DNA from 3 places in the Anaerobacillus sp. genome. Region 1 is predicted to be linked to each of the others. Evidence: riboswitches for the same ligand, from Rfam matches in the RefSeq annotation. Region 1 holds a riboswitch; each other region holds the start of a gene.
What was found. A riboswitch is a leader RNA that binds a small molecule or an ion and turns the genes downstream of it on or off. The one in region 1 is predicted to bind cyclic di-GMP.

Region 1 (9,311 bases):
TCATAGTATTCAACCTCGTGCTCAAAAATCGCATTAAGGACACGTTCAAAAATTTTTGAAGTATGAGAGTCGCCACTCATCCAGACCTCCTTCACAGGAAAAGCTTGCATCACTTTATCCATTTGTCCAATGTGATCAGCATGCGGGTGTGTTCCAATAAGCAAATCCAATTCTTTCACACCAACAGATGTTAAATAAGGAACAACATCATTTCGGTCATGCCGCCCTGCATCAATTAACACCGTAAAATTAGGTCCTTGTAAAAGCGTCGCATCCCCTTGGCCAACATCGATAAAATGAATCGTCGCTTCACCCGAAACAGTAGTTTCATTCGTCAAAGTTACATTTTCTGGAAGATCACTACAACCTACTAAAACAATACAAAGAACAAATGAAACTATCATCAATTTAGCTCTAACTTTTAAAAATTGACTACTAAATAAAATTTCCATCTTCCCCTTTCATTCAATAAAACAGCTTTTACTAGAATAACAAAAAACAATTAAAAAAGTTAGTTAATAATAATTAGATTTTTTCTACAAAGTTCTAAAAATCTTAAATTTTTCGCACTAATTATAATGTAATGTTAGGTGTTTTCTTTCGCTCTTCTATTATTGAGTCCTTTGTCCTAAAATATGTTTATAAAATTTTACAATCGATCCATTTCCTATAAGAAGTTTTCGACAATAAATTTGTTATTTTTCATTTTTTTAAACATACGATATTGGCGATATATCTATTTTCAGAACATTCAATAAAATAGGAGTTAACAATTGTCGATAACTAGGTGTAAAGACCTATTGAAACAGGATTTTTTTACCTTATTTTGTCATATGAAATTTGAAAATTCTTCCACGATTCTACACAAAAAAACTAGTTCGAGCCTTATACTACAATAGTAGATGAAAGAATAATAAAAAATACACTAATTTTTCTAAATTTTCAATAAAAGGCAAATCTATTGAAAGATAGGGACGCAAAGTCACAGGTCTAAAGTTGGTTTCAACCATGACGGCTGGACTGCTTGGGGTACGGAAAGTATTTTAGGAGGGAACTTTGCTTGGAGCACATTTCATTTGAAAACTTGGATCAGGAATGGGTAGAATTAATCAAAGAGGCGATGGTGATTGGAATTAGTACGGATGAAATAATGGAGTTCCTCTTGATGCACAAAAGATATTAGGAAAGTAAAAAATCGTCTCAGTGCTTACAAATACATAAAACCAATAACAGAAAATATAAAGTGGTTGCTTCTTTTATAGAGCAATCACTTTTTTCTTTTCAGTTATTTTGAGTTGGCAAGGATAATCCCAAAGCCAAATGCATAAATAGAAATTAAGGAAAAAGTACGTTAACCAAACATCCATTTATGTTGTTGGCTATTGATTACCTTGACTCACTAGGAAAACGCTCAACAAGAGGAGGTCTTCAGAATGTTCTTTTTTTTCAAAAAGTTTGATCAAAAAAACAAAAAGGACCTATCATCGCTGTTTATACGTCTATAATTATCACCTTTATAAAGACTGTCTTGATAATCAGACAAGAATCAAATACTATAAAAAAGCTGCTTATCATATTCGAAAAGCGCTCATGTCTGAACCTGGCTCTACTTAAGACTACTTTCCTTTTTCTAAGCCTTATCAGGTTCGAACTCGGCTCAGGTTCGGACTACTTTTCTTCTTCTGAGCATAACCCTGTCCGAACCTGGCTCTGCTTCAGACTACTTTCCTTCTTCTAGGCCTAATCAGGTCCGAACTCGGCTCAAGTTCAGACTACTTTTCTTCTTCTAAGCCTTATCAAGTCCGAACTTGGCTCAGGTTCAGACTACTTTTCTTCTTCTAAGCATAACCCTGTCCGAACCTGTCTCTTCTTCAGACTACTTTCCTTCTTCTAGGCCTAATCAGGTCCGAACTCGGCTCAAGTTCAGACTACTTTTCTTCTTCTGAGCATAACCCTGTCCGAACCTGGCTCTTCTTGTTAAAGGTATTAGCACGAAAAACATCTTTGCTACGGTAGATATAGTTGGATAACCTCACAACATATTTTAAATTTCCGATTGGCTTGGGATCTAAACCAGCTAAAAACCAAGGCTGTTGTAGAAAACTTCATTCAGAATAAAATGCATGAAATCAGTTTCAAACCATGATTTCATGCATTTTCTATTTCCAAATTTTGAAGCGAGAGTATTCTACTTATGTCCCAGCCTCTTGTGAATGGACTAGTTCCATTTGCTTACTAAGTAAATTGCTAAACATACTGCGCTTTTCCTTGGCAAGTTGGCTAAATCCACCTTGCTGAATAATCTCACCTTCATTTAAGACAACTACTTGATCGGCATTACGAATTGTTGATAAGCGGTGTGCGATCACTACAATTGTCATCTTTCCTTTTAGTCTTTCTAACGCCTCTTGGATTTTTGACTCGTTTTCTGTATCTAACGCACTTGTCGCCTCATCTAATACAAGAATCGATGGCTTACGTAAAATTGCCCTAGCTAAAACAATCCGTTGCCTCTCCCCACCTGACAAGCGAATGCCACGGTCACCAATTAGTGTATCAAGTCCTTGTGGTAACTTATGAACAAATTCAGCAGCTGAAGAAAATTCCAACGCTTCCCACATTTCTGCTTCACTTGCATCCGGTGCAACTAATTGCAAATTCTCACGAATACTTTCATTGAAAAGAAATGGATCTTGTGGAACGTAGGAGATCGCTCTTCTTAATGAAATCAGATTCTCGCTTGTTAACGGAACCCCATCGATAAGCAGTTCTCCACTTTCAGGTTGATTTAGCCCCATTAACAAATCAATAAGTGTACTCTTCCCTGCTCCAGATGGGCCGACGACCGCGGTCATTTGATTGGCAGGGACGAAGATGTTGATGTTTTTTAGGGCGTATTTATATTCTTTAGGGTTGTAGCGGAAAGAGATATCTCTACACTCCATCCCCCTATTAATCTTTAGAGGATGGATATTTTCTTCATTCATTGTAAATTCTCTTGCAATCTTACACTCCTCTTGCAACGCTATCACTGCTTTTAACGCTGGGATCGTTGTGGCAATTTGTTCTAAAGAAGCTTGGATGCCAGCCACTCTTGGCCATAGCCTAGAAAAAATAACGATAATTAGCATTAGCTGAGCAACTTGAGCGTTAAACAGGTTAACTGCTAAAAATATAAAACCTGCAATTAAAACAGATGAAGCTATTTTATAGTACAATTGTGATTTTGTTTTTAACCTCGTATACTCAATTTGTTCTTCTTCCATGCTTTTCGTGACCTTATGAAACCACTGCATTCTTGTTTCTTCTAATGTATTACTTTTAATATCTTTAATTCCATTAATTTGATCTGTTATTCCACCTAAATAACTTTTCCCAAGCGTAAATTGGCGGTTTCCAAGCTCTAAAGATCGTTTTAAAAACTTGCGGTTAAATAAGAGAAGAATTAACCCAGAAGCTAAGACAAATCCTGTAATCGTTGGTGACAACCAAAAAGCTAAAATAATTTGGATACATGTAAAAATTAACGAAGCAAGAAATTGTAAGAAGGAGTGAGTACCAGCACTGGCACGAGCAATTTCAGCAGACATTAAATGGACCAAATCAGATTTCCTATTCTTTATGAAAAAATTCCAATTCGCATGGAGTAAAGCTTCATACGTTTTCATCCGAAGATGTCTAAAAAAACCGTGTTGAATGATAGATCCTTTTATAGCTATCTGTCGTTGGAGTAAATTTTGACCTATAACTATAAGGACGAATATCCCGAGGATGACAGGCAACCCTACTGAAACTGGAATTGACTGGAGAAAATCAAAAATACCTACTAATGGTGTTCCAGTGGCATCAATATCAACAAGCCCACTCATACTTATCATTGGGATTAATAGTAATATCCCAACTCCATCTAGTAAGCTAATAAACAGCATCGCTAGGAGGTTAATATAAAGAATTTTACCAGCATAGGCATGGATTTGTTTTAAAAAGTAAACAATGTGTTTCATTTTTATTGCCTCCTAAGATAACGCATGCTTCCTCGTTTTTCGCCAGACCCATAAAAAAGGACGTAGTGGAAAATATAATAAATGTAATTTTTTCGGTAATGGTAATGTTTCAGCATCCTCCGGATAAGGATACAGAAAACTTAAAATAAATAACATTTTTTGCTGAAATGACATTAAGGAAAATAAGTACCTTTTATGATAACGGGACACATCTTCAGGAACAGGATCTGTATGCAAATTCACCATTTTTTCTAGATAAAACATTGTATCCTGAGCTAACTTCTTTGGTCGTTCACCATGGATTAGCTGTTCCACTTCTCGAGTGAGGATAGTATTAAACAACTGTGATGCTAAAATAATAGCTTTCCCTGCCACTTGTTGATATTGGTATTTCGTAAGTATTTGAGCTAGTCTGCTAATGTTTAAATCTTGTTGTAGAAGTTGATGAATATCCTGCAACCACCGCAAACGCGACCAACCATGACGAGCGCCATGTGTAATAAGAAAGAGAAATAAATCTTCTTTCCCTAAATAATAAACAGGTTTTGTTGTTAAAGTACTCGTACATTTATGCTTCCATAGCTCATCAAAGGTTTGTTCTTTCCCTGGACCAGGGTGTAAACGCCAGTGAATTTCTAGTTTAATCCCCTTCTGAGCATGATAGTATGTAACATGATGATGCCGCCAGCGCCAATCGTTAAGTACCGTCTTAATGTAATCATCCTTCTCGTAACCAAGATCAACTAGAAGCGCTTCTGCTTCGTCAAGCTTTTCAATAGGAATGAGAAAATCTAGATCACATGAAGTACGAAGCGATAGGTCACCATATAACGACTGTGCTAGTACTGGACCCTTTAAGAAAATAAGACGAATATCTTGCTTCAAAAACAGTTCGCTAACCGTTTGCATTTCTCCGCATAGATGAAGCATTTGAAATGTATTCCTCTTATAATGGTTGCTTAGCGTTTGAATGACATAATTCGGAATATAGGGGCAATCCACCTGTTTAAGTTTTGAGTAGAGAATGGGATAGAGACGATGATGAATGGAAAGCTTAATCAACAAATCCCAGTCAATACCTTCGAATGCTGCCTTTTGACCTTCTTCTTTTTTTAACAAATCTAAGATGAGGGATAATTCCTTTGGTATAGTTGTTGTATTTAAAGAGAGATTATCCACCATTATCGTTTACCCCTTTAGTTTGTGACTCTGTCATTTTCTTAGCAAATTTACTAACAACCGTAAATTTTTCCATGCCTTCAGAACCGGAAACATAGAATGGTCCACTGCGCAGCCAGGCATGTGCGATAAGCATTCCTTTTTCATCTTTAGCGGTTCCCAAATAAAGAGTGCTTTCAATCCCACGTTTTTCTAACATTTTCATTGCGGCAATAGCTTTTACAAGGCATTGACTTTCCCAAAATGTATATTTGCTCATCATATGGATCGCATTTGACACACTTCTCAGCGTTTCTTTGTTAGCATTTATCAGTGTCGACGAGGTTTCTTCCATTTGTTTGCCTAATGAAGGGGCAAGCTTAGCGAAGGGTAGCAGCTTCAAAAATCGCGCCCATGCTAAATTTAGATACGCTTCTAATAGCAATAACTTTGTTTTTCTATCAAACTTTAAAAATATCTTTAGCTTATTTAACATGTAAATAATCCCCTATAATTCTTTAACTTCAATTAATCCTTCTTCGGCCAATAATCCAAGAAAAGATAATACTTGCTCTTGGCACATCGATTGTTCTACATCATATAGAGAAGTAAGTGTAGCTATCACCTCTTCAATTGGGATAGGAGTTTGAATTAGCTCCCAGATTTCACCACCAATATCACCTAAATTATAGTATTTCCCCTTGGCAATGCTTAACATCACTTTTTCACCGTCCATATCACTGACGATATTGCCAGTGCCTTGGCACACAGTATTACTCAAAGAAACTATTTGATTTTTAATCATCCAACACTTACCTCCTTAGTAATAGTAGAAAGGATCACTTCAGTTAGATCGTGGGCCGTAAATTTAGAAATCGGCCTCTTAATCTGATACATTTCAAGTTTATTTAACATCTTAGCTGAAGTGTTAAAATGCCACTCCATCAAACCAAGAGGGCTAATGAAAAAATTACGGTACGTATGGTAATATAAAGTATGGAAGCGTTGAAGGTCCTTAATAGGTTTAATATCAATCTCGCTGCTTTCCGTTTTGGTTAATTCAATAATTCCAGCTAGTGGCAGGGCCTCATTTACAAAGTGATCCGAAACTGGGATGGCAAACTTCGTCTCACGATCAATTATTGGCCTGTAAAGATCGGATTGCATTCCAAATGCATCTAAACTCTCAATCCATAACTTCTGCTGTGGGTACGCCGGTGTTACTATTGGAATGTTAACTTCGTTAAAGGAAACGGGTATAACATCATCACTTAGTAACTGATAACCCCTACTTAAAAAAGCGGAAGCTAGCGTCGATTTGCCAGCACCTGAATCACCGACGATGGCATACACCTTTCCATTAATAGCTACGGCACTACCGTGCAATGGCAGAATTTTACGCTGCATTAAAATAGCACCCATGCATGTTCCGAGAAGATATAAGCGGATATGGCCTTCTTGTGCTTCCTCAAATGGTGATACGTAGATTGTGTTTCCATTTTCTATTGAGAAAATAGCTGTTCCTGGCATGCGAAACATGATTAGATTCTTTTGATATAAAAAATAGTCTTCTGTACCTTCACTCAATTCCTCCCACATGTTCTTCAAATCAGCTTTAATTATCTCAATATCACATATTTTTTGCTCATCAGCTATCAATGACAGTTCAGGAAGCACTAATTCACTTAGAATATTTAGCCCGAAAGCTTGATAAAAACTCATATACTTTTCTTTCATTATCTAGTCTCCTATTTTTTTAAAGCCCTTATAGTTTTAGAATATAAGGGCGTTTTTTTAAATAAATTAACTTAATAAGTCTGGGTTTGCACAAGCCTTGTTAATCTTTCCATCTGGATCAATGGTTGGATGTTGACTAGTACAATAGCTATCAGCTTGAGCTTCACCAGCTCCACCCATTGTCATACCTACGTTAAGAGCTTTTAGTTCAGGTTGCTTCCAAGTTTTTTTCATAATTATCACCTCCTTTCAAGATCTTTTATAAATCGATATATTACTAAACTCCTAGTTAATATTCTAAAATCGCTTTCAAATACTAAATCAGGGCGTGGCTCTTTTATAGCCTTTAGTGCATCCTTAATTAATTTAACATTTAAAATTTCTGACATCATAGAGTCCCTGGTGAGCATCTCGATTTCCTCAATAAATACATTCCAAACAGGTAACATTCGATTAATTAAATCTGCTGATTGTACACCACGAACTTTGTAATTCATCCGAACTTTATCAGGAAGGTAACCCTTGGTTGCCCTACGTACTAAGGATCGATCCAATCCTTCAATTGAATATTGCTCTTCAGGAACTGCTAAGCAGAAACTTATCACACGAATATCATTTGAAGGATCTCTATCCCATAAAGAATAGCGTAAAGATAATTTCGTTGTAGCTACACCTGTTTTATTCCAAGTATGAAGCTGCTCAAAATGACTTTTTCTATAATCGGTTTGATTATAGAAATTACCATACTGGTCCATACCATATTGCTGAAGCTTCTCAAATACCTTAGTTTTAATTGCAAAAGTTGAATTAATTAACAAAGGTGGCCTAACTTCCTCTTCCTTATTTTTATTTATCAGTTGAGAAAAAGCTAATCTTGCAACAGCAGGAATCATGACTGACTTCCCAGTACTATAATTGTTACAATACAAATTAAGTTGATTATAAAGCTTGAAAAATCGAAGCTTTTTAAATAAATTTGCATAATAGTCTAGAGTTATCGACAACGAGCCCCAAGAAATTGAGTGATTGCCTCTTGCTCCATTTAATAGAACCTTTATACCTTGCTGTTGTGCACTTTCATTTATCCCTTTCAGCCATACTGTATTTTCAAAGAATTTATAAGGCATCTCCATAATAGCTAGAAAATCATCTAACTCAGAGTAAGAGTCCTTTCCATTGAAAGGTAAATATTGGTCTTGAATATTTCCTACATGGTCTACCGTAGCTCTAATAAATGGTCTCTCATCAGCAATAAAGTACTTAGAGGTCCAATCGTTAAAATTGTCTGTTGGAATATAACTAAAAGTATGTAACATCTTATTTTCTTTTTTTAATTCTTTCGCTGCAACGCTCACCACTGAACCTGAATCAAGACCGCCACTTAATTGAGCGCCTACTTTACCATATGTTCGTAACCTGCTCCTGACGGCTGTTTTAAATACATCACGAAACATTTCTTCATATTCATAGTTATTTTTTAGTCTTATTTCAGATTGCTCACCAAGATTACAATACCTTTTGAATTTTACATTACCTGAAATAACAGTAACCGTATGTGCTGGGGGGATTTGATTAATGTTTTCATATACAGTAGCAAACATATCAACTGCCTCAACCATATTGGGTATAGCAATAAATTCTGCAAGCCATTCTTCGCTAATTTTTTTTTCTACATAGGGCAATGTAAATAATGGTTCTATAATTGTTGAAAAAGCAAATAAGTTGTGATGAGAAAAAAAGTAAAGTGTTCTTGCACCAGAAAAATCTCGGGCACCAAATAGTTTCTTTTGTTTTTCGTCCCAAATCATAAAAGCATAATCACCAATTAAATGTTTAACTACATCTTCTCCCCATTTTTCATATGCCAGTAATATCAAATGACTATCAGGGAGGTCATTAATATGTATGTTTAACTTTGTATAAAGTTCTTCCCTATTATCTATAATCGCATCAGCTGTAATAACTAATTTTCTCTGATAATCAAAATAAGGAACTTTCTCCCCTATAGCCTCTGGTGTGATCCACTGATTATGGCAACCAAGAAATACTGAATCCTCTATCCATACTTGCACATCATCAGCAGGGTATTTATTTAATACCTTCATCATATTACTAACATGATCAGAAGGAACAGGCTTATTATTAAAATGAATGATACCAGTTATTGCAGCCATTTCTCTCCTCCTGTTGTAATTATCGAGTTCATTATAAAGAACAAACAGAATAAAAAAATATATTCCACGAATTTTACTAACTCTTCCGTTCTTTTTAAAGAACGATATATTTAATTTATACCACCTTTATTAATTGGTGTCAATAACTTGGCAATCTATATTTTTTTCATAGGCAATTTAATAGATATTATCCTTCAGGTCATATCAAAACCGACACGGACTCAAAAGATGTTATCTC
Region 2 (4,876 bases), on a different contig from region 1:
ACTTTGAAGTTACCCTTCACATCTGCTTTACTAGAATACGTTTTTGTTCCGATTTTCACCGAAATAGTAGCATATTTCTCTGTTTTTCCCGTCACTGAAGCGGCTTTATTGTTTACCGCATTGACGACAGGAACATTTGGCGCGACCCTTGTCACCGTTACAGTTCTAGTCGCACTAGTATTCCCTGCAGTATCCTTTGCTGTTACTGAAAGGATAGCTCCAGAATTCTGAACTGGAATGGATAGTTTATAATTACCGTTTTCATCTGCTTTACTTGAATACGTTTTTGTTCCGATTTTTACCGAAACAGTAGCATTTTTTTCTGTTTTACCCGATACAGACGTTGCTTTATTATTAACTGTATTGATGACAGGAACATTTGGCGCGACCCTTGTCACCGTTACAGTTCTAGTCGCACTAGTATTTCCAGCAACGTCTTTCGCTGTAACTGAAATGACCGTTCCAGCATTTTGGATGGGAATGGATAGTTTATAGCTACCAAATTCATCAGCTTTCCCTGAATACGTTTTTGTTCCAATCTTCACGGTAACTGTAGCGGCTTTTTCTGTTTTCCCGGAGATAGTAGAAGTCTTATTCGTTACCCCATTTACCTTTGGAACAGCCGGTGGTATCACATCTTTAACGGTTACGTTCGTTGAAGCACTGATGTTACCCGCAGCGTCTTTGGCAGTTACCTTAATGACCGTACCTGCAACTTGGACAGGGATTTTTATTGAAAAACTACCATTTATATCGGCCTGACCAGTCCCAACAACACTAGTACCAATTTGAACTTGAACAGTTGTCAAAGCTTCAGCCTTACCTGTAACCACATTACTCTTATCCGTCACTGTGTCCACCACTGGCTTTGTAGGGGAAGTAACGTCTTCAACAACTATTTCTGTTTTCGTTTCATTGCCAGCATTATCCTTAGAAATGACGGTTAATTTCGTTCCAGCCAGTTGGCGAGGGATTTCTACCTTAAAGTCCTGGTCTCCTACAACAATAGTTGTTCCGATGAGTAGCCCATCTTTTAATACGTAGATTTCGGCACCTATTTCAGATACACCATAGAGGTATTCGTTACTGTCACCAAATCGATATACATAAAGAGAAGGCGGGGTGACATCTTTCACCTCAACAATTAATGGTTCACTTTTGTTTCCTGACTTATCTATAGCAACTATCTTGATTATTTCCCCTGACTTTTGTGGTTGGATATAGTTTCCAAATTCACCATTGGATTTTGCAGTTTGACGTAATAGTTCAGTAGAACCTGAAGTAACAACAACGGTTGAACCTGGTTCCGCAAGCCCCCTAATAAAATTGACTGCGTCAGTAAATTCCTCAATTAATTCAGGTTTCGCTGGAGGGGTGACATCTCGGACTGTTACTGTAACAACTAAGCTCTTATTTCCATCATCGTCTTCAGCCTGAACCTCTATCGTACTATCAGCACGGAGTGTGCCAGTTCTGATCTTAAATTGGCCGTCTTGATCGGCATTGCCTATAGCAAGCACTTTCCCCGTTGCCATAACAGTAATCTTAACCCCAGGTTCAGCTTTACCCGAGACGTAATCTATCGCATCTGTCACTTCGTCAACAATCGGCGCCTCAGGAGCTGTCTTATCAAGAACAATAGTAGTCAAAGGTTCACTAATTCGGTTATAACTGTCAGTTACAAAAATCGTGAGCTCAGTACCAACTCTTTGGTTTGGAATATCCACTGAAAACGTTCCGTTCTGAATTGAGAATCCCGCCCCTATCTTTCCAGTAGCGTTCCAAACTTCGATTTTGCTATCAGAATCTGTCAGACCAGTAACCACTTGATGATCATCCCCCACCGAATGAACGAATGGCACCGTAAGTTCTCCAAATGGATGCCCGTAATCAAATGGCTTGTAGGCAATCGGATCTATTTTTAACAAGGCTCTAAAATTGGGGTTATCACTTGCATCAATGATGAATTGGTTTGCTTTTGTTATGTCTGTAGTTCCCCAGTAATTATTTGCTCCATCAAAGGTGAGCAGTTTATCACTTTGAAATTTTATAAAAGCATGATCTAATCCGAAAAAGTTATTTCCTGACAATTCAAGGTTTGGACTTTGACAGTCAAGGCTACAACCAATACTAATGTCAGGGAACTTTGCATCACCCGTAATGTTTAAAAACGTATTATTGGTAATTTTTGTATTTTTAGATCCGAGCCAAACATCTACTGTAGCGTTTTGTTGAAATAAATTTCCTGAAATCAGTGGTTCTATTGTTTTCGGGTATGATACAGATATCGAACCATTGGAAAATCTATTATTTTTTAAATAAAGGTTCGCTCCTGTCACCAAAAAGCCACCGTTAAATCCATGAGTTAGATTTGCATTTTCAAGATGGACATAGGTTTCTGGAAAAGATGTGCTTTGAATATAGGCAGTATTAAAATTGATTCGCTCACCTTCTGTCTCTCCACCAATTGCAACCAATTTCCCAGACGTTTGGATCCAGACACCAATTTTACCAACAACAGACACTCCAGGCTCGATCGTTAGCGTGACATTCTTCGGTATTGTAAGGTTTCCTATTAACCTATAAGGTGAGCCTTCTTTGGTCCAAGTCGTGTCCTCATTTAAAAATCCACTGACTACTGTTCCTTCTACTCCTTCTGCATTTATTACATATGGGTAGTGGGGAAAAACAAAAACTAAAATAAGTAACAATTTTACCAATCTCTTTAAATCAATTGACATCCTATTCGCCTCAATTTCAAAACGTTCTACTATATTAATAGTATATTTAATATATCATCATTTACTGATTTTAAATAGAAAATATGAAGAGTAAATTTGGTAGATTTTTGCTAGAAAGTACTAATAGAAAAGAGACAGAATCTAGCCATTTAGATGAGGAACTTATGTAGCTTTTTTATCCTAAGTGCTAAAATTTATTGAAGTATTTTAAATAGGGATTGGAAAAATAATCACCTGTGCACCTGGAAAGGTAATGATAACATTGCCAGTGCTTAACGAATATCTTCTACGATGAAGCCCCTTTAGCTTTGCGTCCCTAAGTTTCCTTAGGTTTGCCTTTTCGGTTAAAAATAATATATCAACTAAACTAGCATTTGGAAATGATGGAAAAGCCTCATATAATTCCCAATTTTCAGTTAATCAAACAGACTAGTTAAAAAATATTACCTAATATTGTTTTAATCGTATTAATTGTAGTTATTGAAAAAGGATTAACCCCCAATAAATTAAATGTAGCACTCATTAAAATTGATAACGATACTACGCCCCAAAACACTCTAATGATCGCAATTTCTCTTTCGTTACTTAAGAACCAAAACAAATACAAGAATGGAACGATACTACTAACCTGCCCAAATACGACACTTAACGTTACGTTAGATGAGAAAATTAGAGCCAGTAGTAAAAAAGGTAAAACTGCAAGAAACATGATAGCTGTGTGTACAACAAAGAACTTCCAGTCTTTATCTATTTTTAAAACCGTGAAAAACAAAAATAGTAATCCTACTACTAAAGCAAAGCTTACAGCAACTAAAGGAATGTTTTTCACTAATCCTGTAAAAAAATCTTTCCAATCTAACTTGTCATTCCAAAAACTAACTGCTCCAATATAAGAATATAGTAGTCCTATTGCTATAGAAGCTGAACCTAATGTTATTGCAGCAGGTCGAAACATTTCATTTACATTAATGTCTGCTATTGATTTTTGACCTCTGAATAATGCCAATAAAAATTTTAAAAATTCCATTTTCTTACCTCCCTAATCATTTCATTTTTTTTTAAACTATTACTGAATATATGCAACCACCTAATGAATTACCACAGAAACTTCTATAGACCCACTCGAAACCATAGTAAACTGTTTTTACAACTAGTTACCAACGATGGTAAGAGTTGTTGTACAGGCATTCAACATTTGGTAGTTAAATATAGTAGTAGAATAACATAATTATACATTTTTATACAATAAATGATATTTTTAGGGGTATACTATTTTTAGATTTTTTTGTTATTACTCACTGGCAATGTCATGATTCCTCGCTCATTAGCTTCCCCTATTGAGAAACATCAACATAAAGCCCCTTCAAATTCTCTGAAGGAGCAGGGGTGAAAAGCATATAAAATTTAAGCTACTCCTGAATGGCATTCAAAAAAAATGTACTTTGGAGATCAATATACTCTTTTAACGATAGCTTATCTTTTAAGTCCCAGCTTCTAAACGCCCACATATGCCCTTGAATGATTAGGTTCCGAGCCAACAAAGAAATATATTCTTCACTTACTATAGCGTTTTCTAGTTGATATGTTCTTTTAAGTACCTTTTTAACAAAATTGAAAAATTCTGCTTCTTTAGAGAGCACATACTCAATATATGTGGCTGGTAATGATTGAAGGTCTCTGTAGATAATTTTGATTTCACCACTTAGTCGATCGATCGCTCTGAAATATGCATTAATAAACGTATATAAACTGACTCTGTTATTGTCCAAATGAATAGTCTGTAAGGTTCCATCCAACTGATCGTAAAATTCCTCTATTAATAAGTATAAAATATCTTCCTTGCTTCCAATATATTCATAAATTGCTCCAAAGCTTAATTTGGCTGTTTTTGATATATCTCGAGTTGTCGTTTTATGAAATCCCTTTTCCAAAAATAAGACTTTGGCCGCTTCTACCAATTGTTGTCGTCTTTCCTTAACCTTTCGGTCACACTTGACCTGAGTAGGAATGGTTAATTTCTTCACTGTAATCCCCCTGTCGTGAGTTAAAGTTAAATGCAACTAGTTAAACTAAAGCTTTAGCTATTTTTAGAAAACATAGTCACTAAAGTGATGCTTTTGGGAGTCACAATAAAC
Region 3 (4,876 bases), on a different contig from region 1:
CAACCTAATCCCGGTAATGTTCCTGCAAAAGATGGGATTATCGACATTGTTGGTGCTACGATAACGTTATTAATTGAAGAACTTATTAAGAAACAGGCGCCCATATCGTCGTTTGAAGCAACCATTTTTGCGCTTGGGCTTTATACAGATACAGGAGCATTTACATATCTGAATACGACGTCAAGAGATTTGAAGGTGGGAGCCTATCTTTTAGAATGTGGAGCAAACCTTCAACTTGTTTCTAAATTTTCAGTATCTCCACTTCAAGAAGAAGAACAAAATTTACTTCATTGTTTAATCCAACAAAGTGAAGAACATTACTTTGATGGTGTTGATATACTAATCGCTTATCATCAACAAGATGAGTATACAGGGGGATTAGCCCTGCTTGCTAGAAAAGCCTTAGAAATGACGGGTACCGATGCTTTAATTTTTGTTGTTGAAATGGGAAAACGCACATTTATCGTCGGAAGATCGACCTCAGACCGAATTGACGTTCTACCAGTCATTAAGCTCTTAGGCGGCGGTGGTCATCAAAAGGCAGCTTCAGCTATGGTGAAAAACGGTAATTTTCAACAGATATTAGCAACGGTCAGAAATCATATACATGAGCTAGTTAAACCTTCACTAATTGCCAGGGATATTATGTCAAGTCCTGTAAAAGTCATCTCTACCGCTACCTCAATCGAAGAAGCTGCTAAAATGATGCTACGCTATGGTCATACTGGCTTTCCTGTGTTAGAAGACGGCAAGTTAGTCGGAATTATCTCTAGACGAGACATTGATAAGGCAAAACACCACGGCTTAGGCCATGCACCAGTCAAAGGATATATGAGCACAGAGCCTTCAACGATCCACTCAAAAATGTCATTAGAAGAGGTACAAAATTTAATGATAGAAAAAAATGTTGGCAGACTTCCAGTCCTTGAAGACCAACAGCTTATCGGTATTATTTCTAGAACGAATGTAATCGAAGCTCTTCATGGCGAGAAAATTAAAGTAGGACAAGTTTTAGCGAAAATAAAGCCGCTAGAAATATCTCTCGTCGAACGGATGGAAAAATTGCTTCCATCAAGTATTTACGATCTATTAAGGGAAATTGGTGACCAAGCTGATCAATTAAATTATCGTGCATTTATGATAGGCGGCATTGTTCGTGATTTGATCATCGGTCGAAAAAATGAAGATATCGATATTGTCGTAGAAGGAGAAGGAATTTCTTTTGCAAGATTATTAGCAAATTCTTTAGGTGGAAGTGTTCGTATTCACGAAAAATTTGGTACTGCTACATGGAAACACCCCTCAGGGTTAAAAATCGATATTACATCGGCACGAACCGAATATTATGATTATCCAGCCGCTTTACCAACGGTTGAAATGTCTAGCTTACGAGAAGACCTATTCCGCCGTGATTTTACGATTAATGCCATGGCATTACAAATTAATAGGCAGGATTTTGGCAAGCTAATTGACTTTTTTCATGGCTATCGTGATATAAAGGCAAAGAAGGTTAAAATCCTTTACAATCTCAGCTTCGTAGAAGATCCGACAAGAATATTACGAGCGGTTCGTTTCGAACAACGTTTTGGCTTTAAAATGGATAAGCAAACATTAGAATTAGCCGTTACTTCTGTAGATAAGATTGTCTCGACCTCTAAGCCGAGACTTGCGCATGAATTAAAAATAATGTTAATGGAAGAGTACCCAGTGGAATCTCTAATCCGTTTACAACAATTAGGTGTCCTAAATTATTTGATCGGGCCCAATTTGTGTAATGATGAAATCATCCAGTTATTAAAGGAATTTCATTCGTTAATGAGTGACGTAACCGTTTCCCTTCAAAGCAACAGCCAATATAATTCGAATAGTTGGATTTGTTACCTAGCGATATTATTTTATAGGAAAGAAAAAGGGCACCATCTAGTTAAGGAATTTGCTCTTAATAACGAGCAATTACGTGTCCTAGAAGAGATTTACGAGCTAGTTACGACTAAACAAGCTATTCCTACAGGTATGCAGCTCGGAAATATTCATAAACAATTTAAGAATTATACCCCAGAATCTCTTGTATGCTACTCCTTGTTATCAAGTCAGCCTAACGATTTTCTGGAGTTAATTAAGAAATACATTACTATTAGAGTAGCCATGCCAAAGTTGATTGATGGTGATGATTTAAAGGCCCTAAACCTCCCGCCAAGTCCTCTTTACAGTAAAATTTTACTTGAAATTGAATGTGCTTATTTAAATAAGGAGATTTCTACCAAGGAAGATGCTTTATTATTCGTGACACGTAACTTTCTATAAGACCACCATTTCGAAACCATTTTAATAAGGCAAAGGGAATAAATGTTCAGCCCTTTGCCTTATTTACTTTTGTCCACAAACATAATTATAATGTTAATAAGTATAGATAAAGGCAAACTTATTGAAAAATAAGGACGCAAAGCTAAAGGGACTAATGATCGAATAGATCAAAGTCAGCCAGTTACCTAAACAAATCTATTTACACTAGCTTGTCTATACGGATACTTATCTTATGAAGGGGTAATGCATATGAGTAGATTTCGTGATTTACAAGCGACACTTGATAAATTTGAACAAATGATGAGGAACTTACCTGATAATACTAGTTCATTACCAGAATTCATCAACTATTTAAGAGGTTTTTTACGAGTGAGGGATCCTAAGTTCTCGTTGCCTTCTGCAGAAATAATGACAATAATAAAAAAAGAAAAACCAACAATTTTTCACCTTCTAAAAATCCAAGCTACAAACAACCCTTCCTTACTATTATTGACTGAGTTAGAAATTGATTATGATAAAGCGGTTGAAAGGTTAGAAGCTTTACGGAGCAAGTTACGATAGAAAAACGCAGAGCATACGTGGAGCTAGACATACATTAATAAAAAACGCATATACTTTCTTTTCTTAAAAAATAAAAGTATCAGACCTACTCTAAAGAATTAAAGCCCCATTCTTTAAAACTAAAGGTCTGATACTTTTTTTGTGTAAACTATTATCACCAATTCGTCTTTATTATTTTTGCCCTTGTTTTACTAGTTGCGCAATCTCAATCGTACGTTTTGCCTGATGTTTCACTGCGTCTTTCACATCTTCTACCATGTTTCCTTGTTGGTCAACAGTTACACTTGTTCCATAAGGATTACCACCTGAAGCAAAAATGGTTGGATCTGTATATCCTGGTGCTGCTACTATCGCTCCCCAATGATACATTGTTGTGTATAAGGATAAAACAGTTTGTTCCTGTCCACCATGAGAATTTGCAGCACTTGACATCGCACTAACCACCTTATTAGCAAGCTTACCTGCGAACCAAAGCCCACCTGTTGTATCCAAGAATTGTTTCATTTGAGCAGGCATACCACCAAACCTTGTTGGTACGCTGAAGATAATTGCATCAGCCCATTCAAGATCGTCTAATGTAACTTCAGGTACATGTTGAGTTGCTTCAACGTGCGCTTTCCAACTAGGATTACTTTCAATTGCTGATTTTGGTGCTAGTTCTGCTACCTTTAATACTTTTACCTCAGCACCTGCTACTATCGCAGCTTCCTCTGCCCATTGTGCTAACTGGTAGTTTGTACCCGTCGAACTATAATAGATAATTGCTAATTTTACATTTGACATTGTTTATTGCCCCTTCCGATTTTAAATATCGATAAACTTTAATCACTTCCACTTGTAACACGAAATAAAACTTGAATTCAAATATCTTCATTTCAAGATATAACTTATGAAAAAACACTTGGTTTCCCAAGTAACTGTTTTTCCAGTGTTAAAGATTTCTAGCATGATAACCTAGTTTTTTTAAGAGTTCGATCAGTTGTGATTTCTCACTTTCCACTAAACCGCTAAAGATTGCATCAATTGCCTGTTTATGTTTCGGAAATATTTGATCCATTAGTTCTGTTCCTTGCTCAGTAATCACAGCATATGTAACGCGGCGATCCTTTGGGCAAGACTTTCTTAATAACAACTGCTTCTTTTCTAGTTTATCAACTACGTAAGTAATGCTGCCGCTTGAAAGCAGAACTTTTTTCCCGATTTGCTGTATAGGTTGATCACCTTTATGGTACAACAGCTCTAAAACAGCAAATTCGGTAGGGTTAAGACCATAGTTTTTAATATCCTCTTCCACAAGGTCATGAATGGCTCTAGTTGCCCTAGACAGTACAATAAATAGCTTTAGTGATAAGTTATTTTCATTTACATTCATTTTTATCATACCTTTATCGTTAATATCTTTAATTCAAGATAATTATAAATAAAAGACCATTATATGTCAAGCACAATACTTAGCTATATTAATTTGCTATAATTGTCCTCTACACAAGGACAATTATAGCGATTTTGTCCATTTAGGGTGCCTCGTACCTAGTCTTCTACGATTTCTTGCCCTTTTGACTTTGCTTATAAAACTCATGAAACAACTTCATTAAGGCGCGCTTTTCAATCCGGGATACATAACTTCTAGAAATCCCTAAGTCTTTAGCAATTTCTCGCTGCGTTCGCTCCTTTTGCATATCAAGGCCAAATCTGCCGACAATGACTTCCTTCTCTCTGTCATCTAAAATATGGATATAATCATATATTTGCTTTTTCTGCATTTTCAATTGAATGGTGTCTGCCACATCCGCTGTATCAGCTTGGAGCACATCGATAAGGGTGATCTCATTCCCTTCCTTATCTGTTCCAATCGGATCATGCAGAGAAACATCCTTTTTGACTTTCTTTAAGGCTCGCAGATGCATAAGTATTTCATTCTCTATACAACGAGCAGCATATGTCGCTAATTTTGTACCTTTTCCGGTGGAATAACTGTCGATCGCTTTCATTAAGCCAATTGTTCCAATCG

Region 2: linked by a shared signal. The riboswitch ahead of ACK4M9_RS17855 (Ig-like domain-containing protein) and the one ahead of ACK4M9_RS04715 (anti-repressor SinI family protein) in region 1 are both predicted to bind cyclic di-GMP.
Region 3: linked by a shared signal. The riboswitch ahead of ACK4M9_RS11070 (hypothetical protein) and the one ahead of ACK4M9_RS04715 (anti-repressor SinI family protein) in region 1 are both predicted to bind cyclic di-GMP.

What each region holds. Positions count from the first base shown of each region.
Region 1 covers NZ_JBKBWN010000003.1:114,188-123,498, reverse strand. Annotated here, with positions in the region: gene ACK4M9_RS04720 (MBL fold metallo-hydrolase) at 1-452, opposite strand, end outside; cyclic di-GMP riboswitch class I at 942-1,028, shown strand; gene ACK4M9_RS04715 (anti-repressor SinI family protein) at 1,061-1,183, shown strand; gene ACK4M9_RS04710 (ABC transporter ATP-binding protein) at 2,193-4,004, opposite strand; gene ACK4M9_RS04705 (nucleotidyltransferase domain-containing protein) at 4,017-5,186, opposite strand; gene ACK4M9_RS04700 (lasso peptide biosynthesis B2 protein) at 5,176-5,664, opposite strand; gene ACK4M9_RS04695 (lasso peptide biosynthesis PqqD family chaperone) at 5,671-5,967, opposite strand; gene ACK4M9_RS04690 (aldolase) at 5,964-6,899, opposite strand; gene ACK4M9_RS04685 (paeninodin family lasso peptide) at 6,966-7,133, opposite strand; gene ACK4M9_RS04680 (asparagine synthase-related protein) at 7,139-9,073, opposite strand; gene fliB (flagellin lysine-N-methylase) at 9,273-9,311, opposite strand, start outside.
Region 2 covers NZ_JBKBWN010000015.1:36,057-40,932, reverse strand. Annotated here, with positions in the region: gene ACK4M9_RS17855 (Ig-like domain-containing protein) at 1-2,741, opposite strand, end outside; cyclic di-GMP riboswitch class I at 2,994-3,088, opposite strand; gene ACK4M9_RS17850 (hypothetical protein) at 3,175-3,768, opposite strand; gene ACK4M9_RS17845 (TetR/AcrR family transcriptional regulator) at 4,151-4,765, opposite strand.
Region 3 covers NZ_JBKBWN010000006.1:243,613-248,488, forward strand. Annotated here, with positions in the region: gene ACK4M9_RS11065 (CBS domain-containing protein) at 1-2,304, shown strand, start outside; cyclic di-GMP riboswitch class I at 2,406-2,493, shown strand; gene ACK4M9_RS11070 (hypothetical protein) at 2,554-2,865, shown strand; gene wrbA (NAD(P)H:quinone oxidoreductase) at 3,037-3,648, opposite strand; gene ACK4M9_RS11080 (MarR family winged helix-turn-helix transcriptional regulator) at 3,797-4,237, opposite strand; gene sigK (RNA polymerase sporulation sigma factor SigK) at 4,404-4,876, opposite strand, start outside.